4 regions of the Peribacillus sp. B65 genome follow, and region 2 is predicted to be linked to each of the others. Evidence: riboswitches for the same ligand, from Rfam matches in the RefSeq annotation. Region 2 holds a riboswitch; each other region holds the start of a gene.

Evidence for each region. A riboswitch is a leader RNA that binds a small molecule or an ion and turns the genes downstream of it on or off. The one in region 2 is predicted to bind cobalamin.
Region 1: it holds a riboswitch for cobalamin, as region 2 does, so the genes downstream of both, ACSR9O_RS16295 (FecCD family ABC transporter permease) here and metE (5-methyltetrahydropteroyltriglutamate--homocysteine S-methyltransferase) in region 2, are expected to answer to the same signal.
Region 3: it holds a riboswitch for cobalamin, as region 2 does, so the genes downstream of both, ACSR9O_RS11295 (ABC transporter substrate-binding protein) here and metE (5-methyltetrahydropteroyltriglutamate--homocysteine S-methyltransferase) in region 2, are expected to answer to the same signal.
Region 4: it holds a riboswitch for cobalamin, as region 2 does, so the genes downstream of both, ACSR9O_RS03385 (ribonucleoside-diphosphate reductase subunit alpha) here and metE (5-methyltetrahydropteroyltriglutamate--homocysteine S-methyltransferase) in region 2, are expected to answer to the same signal.

Annotation. Positions count from the first base shown of each region.
Region 1 covers NZ_CP195840.1:3,325,991-3,330,846, forward strand. Annotated here, with positions in the region: gene ACSR9O_RS16290 (heme ABC transporter ATP-binding protein) at 28-795, opposite strand; gene ACSR9O_RS16295 (FecCD family ABC transporter permease) at 792-1,871, opposite strand; cobalamin riboswitch at 2,063-2,251, opposite strand; gene ACSR9O_RS16300 (GNAT family N-acetyltransferase) at 2,360-2,869, opposite strand; gene ACSR9O_RS16305 (L-cystine transporter) at 3,166-4,554, shown strand; gene ACSR9O_RS16310 (phosphatase PAP2 family protein) at 4,607-4,856, opposite strand, start outside.
Region 2 covers NZ_CP195840.1:4,369,713-4,374,568, reverse strand. Annotated here, with positions in the region: gene ACSR9O_RS21280 (aminopeptidase) at 1-355, opposite strand, end outside; gene bcp (thioredoxin-dependent thiol peroxidase) at 367-837, opposite strand; gene ACSR9O_RS21270 (potassium channel family protein) at 900-1,319, opposite strand; cobalamin riboswitch at 1,562-1,754, shown strand; gene metE (5-methyltetrahydropteroyltriglutamate--homocysteine S-methyltransferase) at 1,901-4,207, shown strand; gene ACSR9O_RS21260 (acyl-CoA thioesterase) at 4,204-4,680, shown strand; gene ACSR9O_RS21255 (ABC transporter permease) at 4,723-4,856, opposite strand, start outside.
Region 3 covers NZ_CP195840.1:2,306,818-2,311,673, forward strand. Annotated here, with positions in the region: gene ACSR9O_RS11280 (acyltransferase family protein) at 1-686, shown strand, start outside; tRNA gene ACSR9O_RS11285 (tRNA-Arg) at 865-938, opposite strand; gene ACSR9O_RS11290 (polysaccharide deacetylase family protein) at 1,168-2,016, shown strand; cobalamin riboswitch at 2,103-2,277, shown strand; gene ACSR9O_RS11295 (ABC transporter substrate-binding protein) at 2,442-3,407, shown strand; gene ACSR9O_RS11300 (FecCD family ABC transporter permease) at 3,370-4,425, shown strand; gene ACSR9O_RS11305 (heme ABC transporter ATP-binding protein) at 4,432-4,856, shown strand, end outside.
Region 4 covers NZ_CP195840.1:671,743-676,598, forward strand. Annotated here, with positions in the region: gene ACSR9O_RS03370 (SulP family inorganic anion transporter) at 1-710, shown strand, start outside; gene ACSR9O_RS03375 (hypothetical protein) at 796-942, shown strand; gene ACSR9O_RS03380 (manganese-dependent inorganic pyrophosphatase) at 1,037-1,966, opposite strand; cobalamin riboswitch at 2,259-2,439, shown strand; gene ACSR9O_RS03385 (ribonucleoside-diphosphate reductase subunit alpha) at 2,578-4,856, shown strand, end outside.

The sequences.
Region 1 (4,856 bases), 1.0 Mb from region 2:
ATACTTTCCCTCATATCCATTTTTTTTTTATATATGTGCTAAAAAGGTGATATGCGTCTTTTGCGTGATGGGGTGTATGCCGATTTCCGTTTCCACCCCGAACACCTTCCTTATCATTTTTGTCGTCAATACAGCTTCTGGTGTTCCGGATGTGATCACTTTGCCATTTTGGATGACATATATATGATCACAATACATGGCTGCCAAGTTTATATCATGCAGAGCCGTCAAGACGGTAACGTCCAGCTTTTTTACAAGGTCCAGCAATTGGAGCTGATGCCTGATGTCTAAATGATTCGTTGGTTCATCCAGGATGATGATATTCGCTTCCTGGGCAAGGGCACGGGCTATGAGGACACGTTGTTTCTCACCACCCGACAAGCTCATGAAACTCCTGTCTTCAAATCCACTCATTTCAACGCGAGCTAATGCTTGATTGACGATTCCTCTATCTTTCTCCGTATCTCCCTGAAATAACCGCTTATGAGGATGCCGTCCCATCCAAACCATCTCTTGTACACTAAAGTCGAAGGTCAGGGATGTTTCCTGACTGACAACCGCCATTTCCCTGGCTGTTTGTTTCTGTGAAAGCCGGTAAAGGTCACGGCCGTCCAGGTGAACAGCTCCCGTATGAGGCTTCAAGATCCGAGAAGCATTTTTTAATAAAGTGGATTTCCCACTCCCATTCGGACCGATCAGCCCAACGAACTGCCCAGTTTTTATTTGCAGTGATATATCCTCAATGATAGGAGTGTCCAGAATTGAATAGGATACTTCTTCAATAACTAATCTCACTTGCCCCCACCTCCAAATGAATATGAACTTCGCCGCAAAAGCCAAATGAAGAATGGTCCTCCGCAAAGTGCGGTGACAACCCCAATCGGAAGTTCTTGAGGTGCCAGGACCAGCCGGGCACAAACATCTGACCAAATGACGAGGATCATGCCAATCAATATGCTGCATGAAAGAACACGTTTATGGTCTGTCCCGACCAATAGCCGGGCTAAATGCGGTACGACCAGACCGATGAACCCAATCGAACCGCTTACAGCCACAACTGTTCCCGTAACAAGGGATGTAATGATGATCAGAACTTTACGGAAGGCTTCCATATTGACTCCGAGCGTCGCGGCTACTTCTTCGCCCATCAATAAGATATTGAGGGAGCGGGATTGTACGATAAGGAACAAGGAAACCACAAGCACCACAACCGCTGGAATCGGTATGTAGTCCCATTTTGCCCCCGCTAAGCTGCCCATCATCCAAAACATCGCTTCACGGATGCCGGAATCTTTTGGTGCAAGAGTGACAATGAAATTAGTGACGGCAGACATGATCATCGAAATGGCTACACCCGCCAATAACAGCCTTGTCGTTTGAATTCTCCCTCCCACTTGAGCCAATAAATACACGGAAAGCATCGCAGCCATGGCCCCCAGGAAGGCACCGAATGATAACGCATATTGACCGAATATAGGAAGCGCCCCAAAAAGAATGACAAGGGTTGCAGCAACAGAGGAACCAGATGAAATGCCCAGAATATACGGATCTGCGAGTGAATTGCGCACCAAGGCCTGGATGACGACACCCACTACGGATAATCCCGCACCTACCACCGCACCGAGCAATACACGGGGCAGGCGGATATCCCAAATGATCCGCTCTTGTGCGATACTCCAATTCACCTCCAGAAAACCACCGATAAAAGGCAGATGCCCTAAGGCGATCTTCCAAACCGTTATTGCTGACATCTTAACTGGCCCAAGGGTAACAGCGAATGTAACTGATAATAAAAGGATGCACAGCAAGAAAAACAGCAGAAAACGAAACCTGCGCTTGGCATTTCTCTCAAAATGAGGTTCTTCAAGCACATCCCCTCTCTCTTTCAATGAGCTTCTAATCAATGACTCTTCCAATGATGAAATCCTCCTTCAAAAAAAACACAAAAAAACCCCAATCCTTTTAACAAAGAATGGAGTTACGAGTATAGGCCCAAAAATACGGAAGGACCTAAGTCCGCCTTTTCTTACTCTCGAACACCTCTCCTCTCAGCGAAGGAAAAATTGGTGATGCTCACTAGGTAGGTCTCCTGGCTTCCATATCAACATTTCCTTTCGTCTTCCCTGACTGACGGTCAAGTGACATCCTGAAAGAAAACTCCTTGGTTACAGTGGCGCGACCACTCGGGATTTGCACCCGATTCCCTGTTACCCTTTGTTCACACAAAGGCACCCAGCGGCAAATATATGAACTTCGCAAAATTTTCCAAACAATTAAATACAACGTTAGTATAGTATACTCCCAATCTTTTCACAATTAAAAAAATGGGATGCGGTCTATTATATAGAAGAAAATGGATTTAAAGGTTCTTTCTATAATGGTAGAATGTTAGCTTTTGACCCGTATCCACACTAAACTCCTCATCAATCGAAATCCGTTCAAAACCGTTTTTCACTAAAACCTTTTGGGAAGCGATATTGTCGCTTGTAGTTTTGGCATGTATTTGAGTCACATTCAATTCCGGCGCCAGATTAACCAAAAGCTTTAGAGCTTCATTCGCAAACCCTTTTTGCGTAAACGCTTCACCGATTCTATAACCGACATGAGCCGTACCATTAACGGGGTCGATATCCAATAGATTAATCCTGCCGACGATTATGCCTGAACCATCCTTAATCAAATAAAAAGAAGAGATAGCATCTTCTTGTTCTTTTAATAATTCCTTATGCCTGATTCCAAACGATCCAAAGCTATAATAATCATCTCCCCGGCCTGGGACCGTTTGCTCGAAAAACCTTCTATTATTGCATTCAAATGCAAATAACTCTTGTGCAGCCTGTTCATTAAGCCTGTTAATGTATATATCCACTTATTCTTCATCCTTTCAAAAAAACGCTAAGCATACGCGGCCTGTTATATCATTCAAGAAAACCAAGTGCTTATCCTTCCTGATAATATATATATAATGGAAGGATTTATTCCCAACTTGTTCCAGGCACCATATTGTTCCCTCTAATTCAGTTCCTGAATAAAGATAAATACATGAATTACTTGAAAAGTCAAAAATAAATTATTTTCTTCTGGTAAAAAATCAACGGATGATGTATCATAGGCATCAGATATTTATTATTCTCATTTGGTTAATCGGAATTAGGAGGAATATATATGATTGGTTATGTGTTTTTAAATCTTGCCATAATGCTCGTTCTTTTAGGCGTATTATTTTACATGAATAAGAAGCATATTTCCTTTACAAAAAGGGTCTTTACTGGACTTGGTTTAGGGATTGTATTCGGACTTCTTTTGCAGTATTTCTATGAACCTCAGTCAGAAGCGATCGTTAAATCGGTCGATTGGTTTAACATCGTAGGTTCAGGCTATGTCAAGTTCCTGCAAATGATCGTCATGCCGCTTGTCTTCATTTCGATCTTATCCGCATTCACAAGATTGAAACTGACTAGCAATATTGGAAAGATCAGTGTCCTGATCATCGGAATCCTGCTTGGAACGACTGCGATTGCAGCAGCTGTCGGGATCACCTCGGCAACTGTATTCAATTTGGAAGCCGTTCAAATTGAGCAAGGGGAAGCGGAGTTAAGCCGCGGGGATCAAATATCGGAAACATACGGTACGATTCAGGATAAAACGATGCCTCAGCAAATCCTTGAGTTGATTCCGTCCAATCCGTTCCTTGATTTAACGGGTGCACGTCCGACATCAACCATTTCCGTTGTAATTTTTGCTGCATTTCTTGGGATTGCCTATTTAGGGGTCAAAAGGAAACAGCCTGAACATGCTGAATTTTTTGCTAAAATAGTAGATACATTGCACAGCATCATCATGCGCGTTGTAACATTGATCCTGCGTTTAACACCTTACGGGATCTTGGCGATCATGACGAAGACTGTAGCTACGAGCGATTTGGATGCAATCCTGAAATTGGGGAAATTCGTCGGTGCCTCTTATGTCGCCCTGATTGTCATGTTCCTCATCCATCTGTTATTGCTGATGCTTGCAGGATTGAATCCAATCGTATATTTGAGAAAAGCTTTCCCGGTATTATCATTTGCCTTCACTTCAAGAACAAGTGCAGGAGCTCTGCCATTGAACATCCAGACACAGAAACAACTAGGGGTGTCCGAAGGTATTGCCAACTTTGCCGGATCCTTCGGCTTGTCGATCGGTCAAAACGGCTGTGCCGGAATCTATCCGGCCATGTTAGCGGTCATGATCGCTCCAACGGTTGGGATCAACCCGCTAGATCCTTCCTTTATAGCCATGTTGATTGCCATCGTGGCCATTAGCTCATTCGGGGTTGCAGGTGTAGGCGGAGGAGCAACATTCGCTGCCATCCTAGTATTATCTGCAATGAACTTGCCAATCGCCTTGGCCGGTCTGCTGATTTCCGTCGAGCCATTGATCGATATGGGAAGAACGGCTGTGAATGTCAGCGGAAGCATGACTTCCGGTATTCTGACTAGTAAAATAACGGGCGACCTGGATAAGGAACAGTTCAGTGAAGAATCATCTTTGAAAATCGAAGCTGAAATGTAAAATAAAAAAGCATCGGACTTCCATTGGAGGTTCGATGCTTTTTTACATATGGTCACTTTTTAATTTGCCTCGCTGTGTAATGATTGGCCTGAATAGCCGATAGTGCTTGGAACATATACTGGACAGCTGCATATACCCCGCATGCAAGGAGTATTCCTGCGAGTACATCCAATACAGCATGCTGTTTCGTAAATAGCGTCGAGAGGATGATCAGTGTTCCGAATGCAGTGACACTGGCATACTCCCATTTGTGCTGTTCTTTCCGCTTATGGGCAACGATCATCATGATGAATGTAGTCAGT
Region 2 (4,856 bases):
TCATAGCCTCCCCTTGAAGACGGTGCCTCTCGATGGGAACATCGGTCATTTCCACATCGTTTTCTTCCCCGGTGATGATGATTACCGCATCGATATCCTTATATTTCTTCAAGGCCCATTGCGAAGAGGTGTCAAGTTGTTCCTTTACATTCCCTTGTAACAGGTGGCGGCTTATTTCATCGTCTTCGAGTTCTACATATGGATAAGCACCCACTCTGTATATTTCATCAATCAGCTCTTTCAATAATGGTTTCGTATTGATATTCCCCCGTATGAGGATTCTCTCTTTTGGCTGTAATTGTATCGAATGATGAATCAGCCTGGCTGCAAGCTTCGTTATTCGCTCATCCTTCATCTGCCTGTCCCTTATTTTTCGAGGTCGCGAAGAGTTTGAAGAGCTTCTTCGACATGGCCTTTGACCTTTACTTTACGCCATTCTTTGACTACCATACCAGCCTTATCAATCAGGAAAGTTGAACGTTCAATGCCCATATACTCCTTGCCGAAGTTCTTTTTCAACTGCCACACATCAAAGATTTTAGCCGCTTCATGATTTTCATCAGCCAGCAGCAGAAAAGGCAATCCATGTTTTTCGATGAATTTTTCATGACGTGCAGCTGGGTCTGGGCTGATTCCAATGATGACCGCGTTCAATTCCTCAAATTGCTCATTATGGTCCCGGAAATCACAGGCCTCCGTCGTGCAACCTGGCGTCATGTCTTTTGGATAAAAATATAAAACAATATATTTTCCCTTAAAATCCGATAGGGACACCATTTCACCATTGTTTGCAGGGAGCTTGAAATCAGGTGCTTTTTCTCCAATTTTAACAGTCATATTGAACCCTCCATTTCTTTCATTATGGTAAGAGTACCCAATAATCGAAAGAAACACAACTTTCATTTATCCTTCCTATCTTTGTGCTCCAAATCGATCACCGTCCGGATCACGAACGCTGCCGGCAGTGTATAACCGATGAAAGCCTGAATCGTAGCTATCATCCTGCCCATGCCAATCGGGGCTATATCTCCATACCCTACAGAAAACATCGTCATCGCACTAAAATAAAAAGAAGTCTTCAACTGTTCATAGAAAGTGCCATCCAATCGATTGCCCATATCAAGAATCACCGAATGATTCTGAAGTTCGTATAATAAATAAATCAGTGCAAATCCAACTAATATCGTCGCATATAAATTGCCAAGCCACAGCATATCCTCCAGAGAAAACTTCTTTCCTCCCGACTCAACAAGAAATAACGTACGAATGCTCATCACCATGCAAAAAATGATTCCTGCAATCAAGATGTAGAAAGTCATCCCCCACGCCCCATTTCAAAACGCCACTTCCTCTATACATACTCCCTGTCCAAACAATATATTCTTTTTTAGGAACAGACCTCATCCTTATCACCCACACGCCTTATAACCGGATACTTTTCCTGAATTTTTTTCATGTTGACCCTTTTGGTCGGATATGTTAAGATTGTCTAAATTTTTATAATAGTTTTTATTTTATAATTTTTTAACCTGCAAACAGTTATCAAGGCAGGTTTTGTCAAATTTCATATGTGGAAATAGGTTCCTAATTTTAAATTAGGATTAAAAGGGAAGTCCGGTGTAATTCCGGGACGGTCCCGCCACTGTAATGGGAGTGTTAGCGCCATCCAATATGCCACTGATCAACGGATCGGGAAGGCCCGCCGCTAATGTTAATCCCTAAGTCAGGAGACCTGCCTATTTCGACAACACTGTTTTAACCTACGGGAGATAGGGAGGTGTTAGGGACCTTATAATTGTAAGGGGCATTTTGCATGCCTCTTTATTTTAAGCATTTCTAACCATCTCTTTTGACGGTTAGGAATGCTTTTTTTATTGCTCAATTAAATGAATATAGGAGGATGGGAATATTGAAAAGCAGTAGTTTGGGTTACCCTCGAATCGGGGAAGATCGTGAATGGAAACGTACATTGGAAGCTTACTGGTCCGGTAAAATCGATGAAGCAGAATTTACGGCACAACTAAAAGCCATCCGTTTAGGCAACTTACAAAAACAGAAGAAACGAGGCATTGATATCATTCCTGTCAACGACTTCACTTTCTATGATCAAATGCTCGATATGTCCGTAATGTTCGGTCTTGTTCCTGAACGTTATTCAGCCTATGAAAGCGGAAGCGTTCCCCTTTCCGTTTATTATTCAATGGCTCGCGGAAACAATGATGAAGTCGCTTCCGAAATGACGAAATGGTTCAATACGAACTATCACTATATTGTCCCTGAATTAAAGGTGCCACAGCTGACGTTAACGGAAAATAAACCACTTGCAGCATATCGGGAAGCCAAGGAAAAGCTAGGAATTGAAACAAAGCCCGTGTTGATCGGTCCTTATACTTTCATCTCCCTTTCCAAAGGCTTCAAAAAACAAGATATCCCTGGCATCATCCTGAGCCTGCTTCCCCTATACACGCAAATCCTCCGGGAGTTGGAGCAAGAAGGCGTGAAGTGGGTTCAAATGGACGAACCTTCACTTGTTTCATCGATTTCCAAAGAAGATATGCAAACTGTTACTTACCTCTATGAAAAACTGAATGAAGCAGCACCAAACCTGAACATCATGCTACAAACATACTTTGATGCCGTGGAACATTACCAGGAAGTCATCGAATTACAAGTCCAAGGAATCGGTCTTGATTTTGTACATGACAAAGGGAGGAATCTAAGCAACCTGGAAGCATTCGGCTTTCCGAAGGACAAAGTGCTTGCTGCAGGTGTGATTGACGGAAAAAACATTTGGCTTTCTGATTTATCGAAAAAAATCCAATTGATCGAGACTCTTAAGACAATGGTAGCCGAAGACCGAATCTGGCTTCAGCCCTCTTGTTCCCTGCTTCATGTCCCGGTGACCGTTCGTAATGAAACCGCCCTATCAAACGAAGTGAAAGAGGCCCTTGCTTTCGCTGATGAGAAACTCGAGGAAATCACACTCTTGGTCAAAGGGAATAATCAAGGCTTTGAAGCAATCGCCGAGAAAGTCGATGCAAATAAATTCACGCTTCAAACGTTAGCAAGTTCAAATGCCCGGAATCACGGAACTGTACAATCCAATGTCGAAAAGGTTAAAACCAGGACCGCCGGCCGTCAGCTTCCATTTAAAGAGCGTTACCAAAAACAACAGGCATTTTTCAAATTGCCTTTTCTTCCTTCGACAACGATCGGCAGCTTTCCGCAGACATTTGATGTTAAACAAGCACGCGGGAAATTCAAAAGAGGAGAATGGACCGCTTCGCAATATGAAACATTCGTTAACGAAGAAATCGGCAGGTGGATCGAAATCCAAGAAGAAATCGGTTTGGATGTCCTTGTTCATGGGGAATTCGAACGAACGGATATGGTTGAATACTTCGGCCATAAGTTAGGTGGATTCGTCTTTTTAGAAAAGGGGTGGGTACAATCCTATGGATCCCGCTGTGTGAAACCGCCAGTCATCTACGGCGACATCCATTTCATCGAACCGATGACAGTCAGGGAAAGTGTATACGCACAATCACTGACGAAGAAGACGGTAAAGGGAATGCTTACAGGTCCTGTTACGATTTTGAACTGGTCATTTGTCCGTGATGATATTTCCAGGGAGAATGTATGCTATCAGCTGGCACTCGCTTTGGAAAAAGAAGTCATTGCATTGGAATCCGCTGGAATCAAAATGATTCAGGTCGATGAGCCTGCACTTAGAGAAGGTCTGCCATTGAAAAAAAGCGATCGCGACGAATATTTGAACTGGGCTGTGAATTCGTTCTTGATATCGACATCAAGCGTGGAGGATACAACCCAAATTCATACGCATATGTGCTATTGCGACTTCAACAGTTTCATGGATGTCATCTCCTCCCTCGACGCCGATGTAATTTCCATCGAAACATCCCGCAGTCATGGGGAGCTTGCTTCCGCATTCGAGGAAAAAACATATGAAAAAGGTATTGGTCTGGGTGTGTATGACATTCACAGCCCGCGTGTGCCGGCAGTGGAAGAAATGGTCGATATGATCGAACGTGGGATCAAGGTATTGGATAAAGACCAGTTTTGGATCAATCCTGACTGCGGACTGAAAACAAGGGGTATCCCGGAAACCGTCGCATCCCTGAAAAACATGGTCGAAGCAGCAAAAATCGTCCGTGAAAACCTGTTAGCTAAACCAACCGGCAAATGATTGAAAAGCACGTTGCCCACCCAACACAGCAGTCACGGACTTTTTTAACCGACCTTGTTTTTCCACCGGATACAAATCATCACAATACCATCTTTGGCGGAAAAGTAATGGCCTATGTTGATAAAATAGCCTGCATTTCAGCTATGCGCCATTGTCGAAAACCCGTTGTGACTGCTTCAAGCGACTCTTTTGATTTTTTGGCCCCCATCAAGACGGGGGATGCGATCAACCTTGAAGCTTATGTCACCTGTGCCCATCGCACATCAATGGAGGTATTCGTTAAAGTGGAGCGCGAAAACCTATTAACAGGTGAGAAACAGCTTACGGCCCGTGCTTTTTTAACGATGCTGGCCATTGATGAAGACGGTAAGCCGACAAACGTACCACAGGTCATTCCGGAAACCGAAGTGGAAAAGCAGCTATATGTTCAAGCACAAGCAAGATATATTGAAAGAAAGAATAAACGCAAATAAACAAAAAACCCTTCAACATGAATGCTGTTGAAGGGGTTTCTTTCAGTTCCCTGCACCGCGGTACCTCTTCACTCCCTGATTCCATATGAATACGGATATCATGAAAAAGGCTACCCCAATTACAGGTGTGGCAAATGCATATGCATACCACTCTTCTTTTCTAAGGAAATAAGATG
Region 3 (4,856 bases), 2.1 Mb from region 2:
ACCAAGGGTTGAAGGAAAGTGACTTGAAAATTGGGGAATATGGCGAAACTGAAAATTACGATGCTACAATTGCCCTGATCGGCAGTTCCCATTCAGAGCATTGGTTAGGTGCCATATTAAAAGCTACAAAAGATGATAATTATCGTGTATTGAATATGACCCGTTCAGGTACACGTTTTTCAACAGGTTATACGGATGATGATTTGAAAGGTATCTGGGTCAATAATGTTCTCGATTATCTAAAGGATGCAGATGTAGATCTTGTCATTTCTCACGCCACAGCTTCTGATACGCCCAATAATAAAATACAACAACAGATGGTTGATCAGCTGCAGTATGTTAAAGATGAATATGGTATTGAAGTGTTAGCGGTTCGTGATGATCCAAGATATAGTTTTAATGTACTGGAATCATTAGAAACACATGGAATAGAAGAAACAACAAAAAAAATGAATTCAGTAGATAATCAGAAAGACGAAAGCTTTTGGAGACAATTTGAAAAAGAGAATAAATCATTGCATAAAATTGACTTAACAGATTACTTTAAAGTGAACGGTGAATTTCAGCCCATTATTGGTAATGTTATAATTTACCGGGACAATAGACATTTAACGAATACTTATTCTGAAAGTTTCGGACCTATTTTTGATGAAAAAATCAACGAGATAGGCTTAGATAGAAAGTAAGTATAGCTAAAGGGAGTTTTGTTTGGGTCTATTGGTTATCTTTATATGAAAAATCTGAGTTCTGTGTTTTACAGGGCTCGGATTTTTTTTTTATGAACTTGTCTAACCGCCCCATAAATCACAGAAAAAACCCTGTTACTACGCGGAAGAACCGCATTGTAACAGGGTTTTTAGTTAGCGTCCCAGATAGGAATCGAACCTACGACCTACAGCTTAGGAGGCTGTCGCTCTATCCTGCTGAGCTACTGGGACATATAAAAAAGTCGACGACTTATTTATTATATTTCTTATAGGCAAACTTTTCAAGCTAATAGCACATACTTATTAAAAAAAATCCTCATAAATGCTTAACAGGTCACTAAGCTCTCATCTTTCCCTTTTTTTCATTTAATGGAATACTTTATTAATCACTAGTTTTCTGGTACTATTTTACTATAAAAAAATTAGGAGAATGATAGTGGGGAAATATAGAGTATTAAGGATGGTTGCATTGCTGGGGATTTTGATTTTACCTGCATGCTCACAAGAGATTTTAGAAGGTATAGGCACAAAGACAGCTGCACCGATTGCGGAAGATGACATCGAAGTGGTCGAAGCGGCGGATAATGGGGCAGGGCAGGAATTGGAGGGCCAGATCGATACGGGAGACTGGATAACGGCCGAGCCCGCCGTCCAGCTTCCAATCTTGATGTATCACAGCATTTCTGAAGGTAATCGCCTTCGGGTTCCAAGTGAGGAATTCCGGTCACAGATGGCTTGGCTTCGGGAGAATGGCTACTATACATTATCTCCTGAAGAGGCATTCCTCGTTTTAACCGAGAATCGGATGCCAAGTGAGAAGTGTGTCTGGCTTACTTTTGATGATGGCTATACAGATAACTTCACGGAGGCTTTCCCGATATTAAAAGAAAATGATATGAAAGCAACTGTCTTCATGATCGGGAAGTCCATTGATAAAGGTCATCACCTGACTGAAAATCAAATGATGGAGATGAGCAGGAATGGGATTTCGATCGAAAGCCATACTATCAACCATTTGGAGCTGAACCGCATGACGGCAGAGCAGCAAGAGGCTGAAATGGTCCAGTCTAAGAAGCTATTCGACCGTATTCTCGACCAGGACACGACAGTGCTTTCCTATCCGGTTGGCCGGTATAACGAAGAGACTCTCAGGCTGTCAGATGAAGCCGGATACAAGATGGCAGTCACTACCGAACCTGGGGGAGCTTCAAGGGAACAAGGGATGCATGCCCTGCATCGAGTTCGGATTTCACCCGGTTTATCAGTCGATGGGTTTGCGTCATTGATTGAAAATGCTTCAAATCATTGAGCGTGGAAGGGTCATTTCGAACCTGTTCAGAAAAATCATATAATAATCGATTCTTACATGGTGTATAATGAAGGCAATGAAAATTATATACATATGAACGATTTGGTGTCGTAATGACTTAAAAGGGAAGCTGGTGAAATGCCAGCGCGGTCCCGCCACTGTATATGGGAGCTGACGGCTGTGTACCACTGTATGAAATATGGGAAGGTGCCGTCGACGATGACCATGAGCCAGGAGACCTGCCAAAACTCGTACACCTGTAACCTACGCGGATGGGAAGGTGTGTGGCAGACCCTAAGAAGTCCGTAGTGATATTGTTGCCATACAAGCACCTTCCGTTTAACGGGAGGTGCTTTTTGTTTTGGGGGCATCTTCCGGGATTATTGGGTGAAAGAAATTAAATAAAAAGATTGTGGGGAATGAAAATGAAGAAAATTTTTGGTCTGATATTGTTGATGTTGCTTACTGCAGGCATGATGGTCGGCTGCGGTGGAGCTACTGATGAAGGAAAAGAAAAGCAGCAAACGAAACATGCTCAACACGAAGCTTTCCCGATTACGATTAAAGATGCAACTGGGGAAAAAGTAACGATAGAAGAAAAACCGAAGAAAATCGTTTCGTTAATACCAAGTAATACGGAAGTGGTCTTTGCACTTGGTTTGGGTAAAAAGGTCATTGGTGTTTCCGATAATGATAATTACCCGGAAGAAACGAAAGAAATTGAAAAAGTTGGTGGAATGGAAATGAACACGGAGCTGATTGTCTCCATGAAGCCTGACCTTGTTCTTGCCCATGCATCAAGTGCCCATAATTCGAATGAGGGTTTACAGCAGCTTAAGGATGCTGGAATAGATGTCCTCGTAGTCAATGATGCACAAAGCTTTGACCAAGTCTATGAGTCTATTGAAATGATTGGACAGGCAACGGGTGAACATGACAAGGCAAACGAAATCGTTGCGGATATGAAAACGAAGCTTAAGGATATCGAGGAAAAAGCCAAATCCGTAAAGGAAGAGGATAGGAAGACCGTTTTAGTGGAAGTTTCGCCTTCACCGGAAATATACACACCGGGAAAAAATACTTTCATGAATGAGATGCTTACTATTATTTCAGCGGATAATGCTGCTGCTGACTTGGACGGTTGGGCAAAGATTGATGAAGAGTCGATGATTGCTGCAAATCCTGATGTCATCATTACAACTTATGGTTATTATACGAAAGATTCAGCAAATGAAGTGAAGGGCCGAAAAGGATGGCAAGACGTAAATGCTGTTAAGAATGGCCAAGTCTTTGATGTCCATTCTGACTTGGTGACCCGTTCCGGTCCACGCTTGATAGAGGGAGTAGAGGAACTTGCCAAATCAGTCTATCCGAACCAATTTAACAACTAAATGGACGTTTGCCTATTTGATTGCGTTTTTAATTTTGTTATTCGCAATGACGGTAGGCATTTCCTTTGGTTCGGTGTCAGTACCGATTCCCGTACTTTTACAAATAATCGGCAAGGAGATCTTTCATTTGCCGATTTCCGCTGATCCGGATGTGATGCTGACGAATATCGTGATGAACATCCGCTTGCCGCGTGTGTTGCTTGCGGGGTTGGTCGGGGCATCGCTGGCGATTGCGGGTGCGGCATTTCAGGGGCTGCTCCGGAACCCGCTCGCTGATCCTTACACATTAGGTATTTCATCAGGAGCATCGGTCGGCGCCGTATTGACAATATTCTTGAATATATCACTGCCGTTCATCGGTTTATACACTCTTCCGGCATTGAGCATTTTATGCTCAGTGCTCACGATGCTCTGCGTATTGACTTTTGCAAAAAAAATGGATCGATCGATGAAAGTGGAAACGATCATTTTAACGGGAATCATTTTCAGCTCGTTTTTAAGTGCCTTCATTTCATTGATGATTGCGCTGACGGGTGATGAATTAAGACAAATCATCGGCTGGCTGATGGGAAGCGTTTCAATGCGCGGATGGAATTATATTGCAATCATTTTGCCGTTTTTTATCATTGGTTCGTTGATCTTGATCATGAATACAAGCGAATTGAATGCGATGACTTTCGGGGAAGACCGGGCAAAACACTTAGGTGTGAATGTTAAGCGGCGGAAAATGTGGATCTTGATAGCCGGTTCGACATTGACAGGGGCAGCGGTAGCCGTTTCAGGGGCGATTGGCTTTGTAGGATTGGTCATTCCTCATTTTGTCCGAAAGATATGGGGACCTGATCATAAACATTTGCTTCCGCTGTCATTGCTGATAGGAAGCGGATTTTTAATTTTGGCAGACTTTGTAGCACGGACGGTCATTGCCCCATCGGAACTGCCGATCGGGGTTATCACCTCACTTATCGGGGCACCTGCATTTGCGCTGATTTTATTAAAGAGACGGAGAGAAGGGTAAAAACGAATGCTTGAAGTTAAAGGGTTAACAGGTGGATATGACAACAAAGCTGTTTTGGACTCTGTCTCTTTTGATGTACATAAAGGAGAATTATTCGGGATTCTTGGGCCTAATGGCAGCGGAAAAACGACGCTCTTAGGTATGCTTAGCGGGGTGCTCGATTATAAGGGCGGAAGCGTACGGATAAGAGGTAGGGATTTGAAGGATTATTCGTCCAAACAACTTGCACAGGTCATTGCTGTGCTCCCTCAACATTCCTCATTAGCTTTCTCCTATACAGTAAAAGAGACGGTCTCGCTTGGGCGATATGCCCATCAATCAGGTTGGTTCCATAGTTGGTCCGCAGATGATGAAGCGATTGTCCAACGGGTTATGGAACAAACGGGCGTAGCCGATTTTCCAGATCTGCATTTTGAACGATTATCAGGAGG
Region 4 (4,856 bases), 3.7 Mb from region 2:
GTAATAAAAATAGGGAAGCCAAGGGCCAGGGGATTTCGAATATAATCGCCGGATGTTTTGGAGGCATGGCAGGATGTGCGATGATTGGCCAATCCGGTATCAACATTAAATCAGGTGGAAGGGGCCGGCTCTCGACATTTGTAGCGGGAGCATTCCTTATGGTATTAATCGTGGTATTGAATGATGTCCTTATTAAAATACCGATGGCTGCACTTGTCGCAGTCATGATCATGGTTTCAATCGGGACATTTGACTGGTCTTCCCTAAAGAGGCTCACTAAAGCTCCTAAGTCGGATGCAGCCGTGATGATCGTGACGGTCCTCATTGTTCTTTATACACATGACTTATCAAAAGGGGTATTTGCCGGAGTGCTTTTGAGCATGATTTTCTTCTCGGCTAAAATTTCTAAAGTGGCAGCAGAGAAAAAGGAAGATATCCAGGCTAAGAAAATCACTTATCGTATCAGCGGACAAATATTTTTTGCTTCTGTCCAGGACTTTGTTTCGAAGTTTGACTTCAAGGAAAAAGCCGATGCAATCGTCATCGACTTCTCCCATTCCAAGATCTGGGATGCTTCAGCAGTCGGTGCTGTTGATACGGTTATCCTTAAATATCAGCTTCTGGGAATACCTGTCCAAGTCCAAGGGCTCGATGAAGAAAGTTCGTCATTGCTTGAAAAACTCGCCACCTCAGAAAGTAAAATATCTTGAAGAAGTAACATTCTGCTGAATAGAAACTTTTCAAACCGACAAAATAGATAATATGAATCATTTCCTTTTGAAAGGAGCGAAAAGCATGACACCCGAGCAGGATTATACAGCAGCAAATCTGTCACCGGATTTATTGAATGAACTGAAAAGCTTTGAAAGCAAACTAGGCGAGGAAGCCAATAAAGAATTGATTGTCATCGCCTATGAAAAAGAAAAGGAAGCCTTGAATTAAGAAAAAAGACTCAAACATCCTTAATGGATGGTTGAGTCTTTTTTTGCATGTACAGTAAAAGGATGCTCAAATAATGAGCATCCCTTTTCCTTTATTACTTACTGAATACGTCCGTTAAGACCGGCACGATTTGTTTTTTACGCGATACAACGCCTTCTAAGACGGCGATGTTGTTGTTTAATGAAACGTCGTATGCTTTTTCCACTGCATAAGCCGCTTTGCCAAGAGCCAAGGCAACAGAATCATTAGTCAAGATATCCGTTACGACGAATAGGAATAAGTCCAATTCCTTGACAGCGATTACCGCTTCAATCGCCGCTTCCAATTCAGCTTGCTTAGCAAGGACTTCGTTTGGATCCACAGCATTTACTTGTGCAATCTCCACTTTAGCCAATCCCATGGAAAATTCCTTTGCATCAAGTGTGATGAGCTGGGCGATCGTTTTGTCGCTCAAGTCAGCTCCCGCCTTCAACATTTCCAAGCCATATGTTTCAGCGTCGACTCCCGCAATGGCAGCCAATTCCATAGCTGCTGCAACGTCTTGCTCCGTGCATGTAGGTGATTTGAACAATAAAGAATCGGAAATGATGGCAGACAGCATAAGACCTGCGATTGCTTTAGGAACTTCAATGCCGTTTTCTTTATAAATTTTATTTAAAATGGTTGCCGTACAGCCAACTGGTTCCGCACGGTAATATAAAGGATCGCTCGTTTCGAAGTTAGCGATACGGTGGTGGTCAATAACTTCCAACACACGGACTTGGTCAATATCTTCAGCACTTTGCTGGCGTTCGTTATGATCGACCAAGATTACGCCATCAGCTTCCCCTGCAACTTTTTCCACAAGACGGGGAGCATCGAATTTGAATTGGTCCAATGCATATTGAGTTTCACCATTCACTTCACCCAGACGAACTGGTTCAGCGTTGATACCTAACTGCTTTTTCAGATCTGCATAAGCGATTGCTGAACAGATTGTGTCTGTATCCGGGTTTTTATGTCCAAAAACTAATACTTTTTCCAAGATTTTATCCCCTTTTTCATAAATATTTTTCCGCGAATCCCCTCACCGCAATAAGGGAGAGCCACCTTTACTAGACACTTTATTTTAACACAAAATCCCGTAAAATCAGCGCTTGAATTATCCATTCCCCAATAAAATCTTTCATTCCTTCACCCTCTGCCATCACTTTGTCAATAGATAAGGGTTGGTTTTTTTCAAATATATTAGTTGAATTATCATCGTATATGGCTTACGATAATATAAGCAGAAATACTAGATATTGATTACATAATCTATACCAATAACTATATATAGAATTTTTATAATCCAAGGTGCCAGTGATGGCTGAAAAGGGAATCCGGTGTAAACCCGGAACTGTCCCCGCAACTGTAAATGTGACGAAATGAGAAACCCACTGTATAGCTCTCTATACGGGAAGGACTCAAAGTAGGATGATCATGAGTCAGGAGACCTGCCTTGAATTTTTCACGTTTCTTATTCTTCGGGGATTGAGATGATGAAACGATAGTATAACGGCTATTTTTTCATGGCTCTTTTATTCTATCGTTTGATCCGCTCAATTCTTTGGGCGGTTTTTTTATTTTAGCGGAAGTTAACAAGGAGGATTATTAATGACTCAAACATATAACTCTACCATAAGTGAAAATGAAACAGAAAAGAAATCCATCCAGCTTGAGATGTTATCGAAGGAATTCGAAGGCCGTCTCGATATGGAAAAGTTCAAAAAGCGTTTTACAAAATGGCTTGATCGCAAAAGTGACTCAACCGAAGAACAGGCATCAAAAAAACTGATTCAACTCGCTCTTGAGGGTGTGGATATCGATGCTCCGGATTGGACATTCGTTGCTGCAGCAGAACTGTTGAATACAATGTATAGGGATGCACAAGCCAATCGAGGTTATGCAGGCAAGAGTTATGGCCCATTCTATGAGCTGATCACAGAACTCTCCCAGCTTTCGGAAGGTCAGCGTTATCCAATTTACAAGCCAGAACTGCTATCTTCATATACAAAAGCGGAAATTGAGGAATTGGGCTCGGTGATCGACCCGGAAAAAGATAAATTATTCTCATACATAGGCATCTACTTATTGAACGACCGCTATCTGGCCCGCCCAAAAAAGGACAAGGTCTACGAACTGCCGCAAGAACGTTTCATGATCATCGCGATGGAAATCATGCGAATGGAAAAAACGGAGCACCGCCTGCAACTTATAAAAGAAGCATACTGGGCCATGTCCAACCTTTATATGACCGTTGCGACTCCTACACTCTCCAATGCTGGGAAAACACATGGACAGTTAAGCTCTTGCTTTATCGACGCGATTGAAGATTCCATTGATGGCATCTATCTATCAAACTACGATGCAGCAAAAGTATCTAAATTCGGCGGCGGTGTCGGCCTTTACGTTGGTAAGGTTCGCTCGCTTGGTTCTGATATCCGGGGTTTCTCTGGAAATAGTTCCGGCACGACGCCCTGGATTAGACTATTCAACCAGACAGCTGTAAGTGTTGATCAATTGGGTCAACGTAAAGGCGCCATCGCGATTTACTTGGATGCCTGGCATAAAGATATCATGAGCTTCCTCGATTTGAAGACACAAAACGGGGATGACAGATTAAAAGCCCATGATATTTTTACAGGCGTTTGCATACCGGATTTATTCATGGAGGCTGTACGCGACAGAAAAGAATGGTATCTTTTCGATCCGCATACCGTCAAGCAAACCCTTGGATTTTCACTTGAAGATCTTTATGACGAGAAGAAAGGCGAAGGAAGCTTCAGGAAACATTATGCACTTGCTGTCGAGGCCGCAGAAAATGGCACGCTTCCAAACTACAGCTTTGAAAAAATCAATGCGATGGACATCATGAAAAGCATCATGATTTCTCAATTAGAAGAAGGCGTACCGTATATGTTCTACCGCGATGAAGTGAATCGGAAGAATCCCAATAAACATAAAGGTATGATTTATTGTTCCAACCTTTGTACGGAGATTGCCCAAAACCTAAGCCCTTCGACTATCACGGATGAATATGAAACAGAAGATGGAGATGTTGTTGTGGTTCGTAAAAGCGGCGATTTCGTTGTCTGCAACCTTTCATCCATTAACTTGCCACGGGCGGTGGGCAGCGATGTTTTGGAAAGATTGATTCCCATTCAGATCCGTATGCTGGACAATGTCATTGATGTGAATAATCTTCCTGTCAAACAAGCATCCATCTCGAACAAACGTTACCGGGCAATTGGTTTAGGAACGTTTGGATGGCATCATTTACTTGCCACACAGAATATTTATTGGGAATCCGATGAGGCTGTTCAATATGCCGATGCTTTATACGAAAAGATCGCTTACTTAACAATCAAGGCATCCAACGAATTGGCCAAGGAAAAAGGATCATACCCATATTTTGAAGGATCTGATTGGCATACAGGGGACTATTTCGAACTGCGTGACTATACAGATCAAAAATGGATGGATTTAAAAGCAGACGTACAGGAACACGGAACCCGTAATGGATATTTAATGGCGATTGCCCCCAATTCATCGACAGCCAAAATCGGTAATTCCACGGATGGCATCGACCCTTTGTATGAAATTGAATTTTACGAAGAAAAGAAAAACTTCAAATTCAAGGTGACCGCACCAGGCTTGACGCCAAATACGTATGAATATTATAAAAAGACGCGATTCAATTTGGACCAACTGGAAAGCATCAGGCAAAATGCAGCCCGACAACGCCATATTGACCAAGCAATCAGCTTTAATCTGTATGTACACAATACAATCAAAGCGAAGGTCCTGTTGGATATACATTTAACGGCATGGGAAAGCGGGTTGAAATCAACGTATTATGTTCGTTCGACTTCTTCCGAATATGACAATGCCTG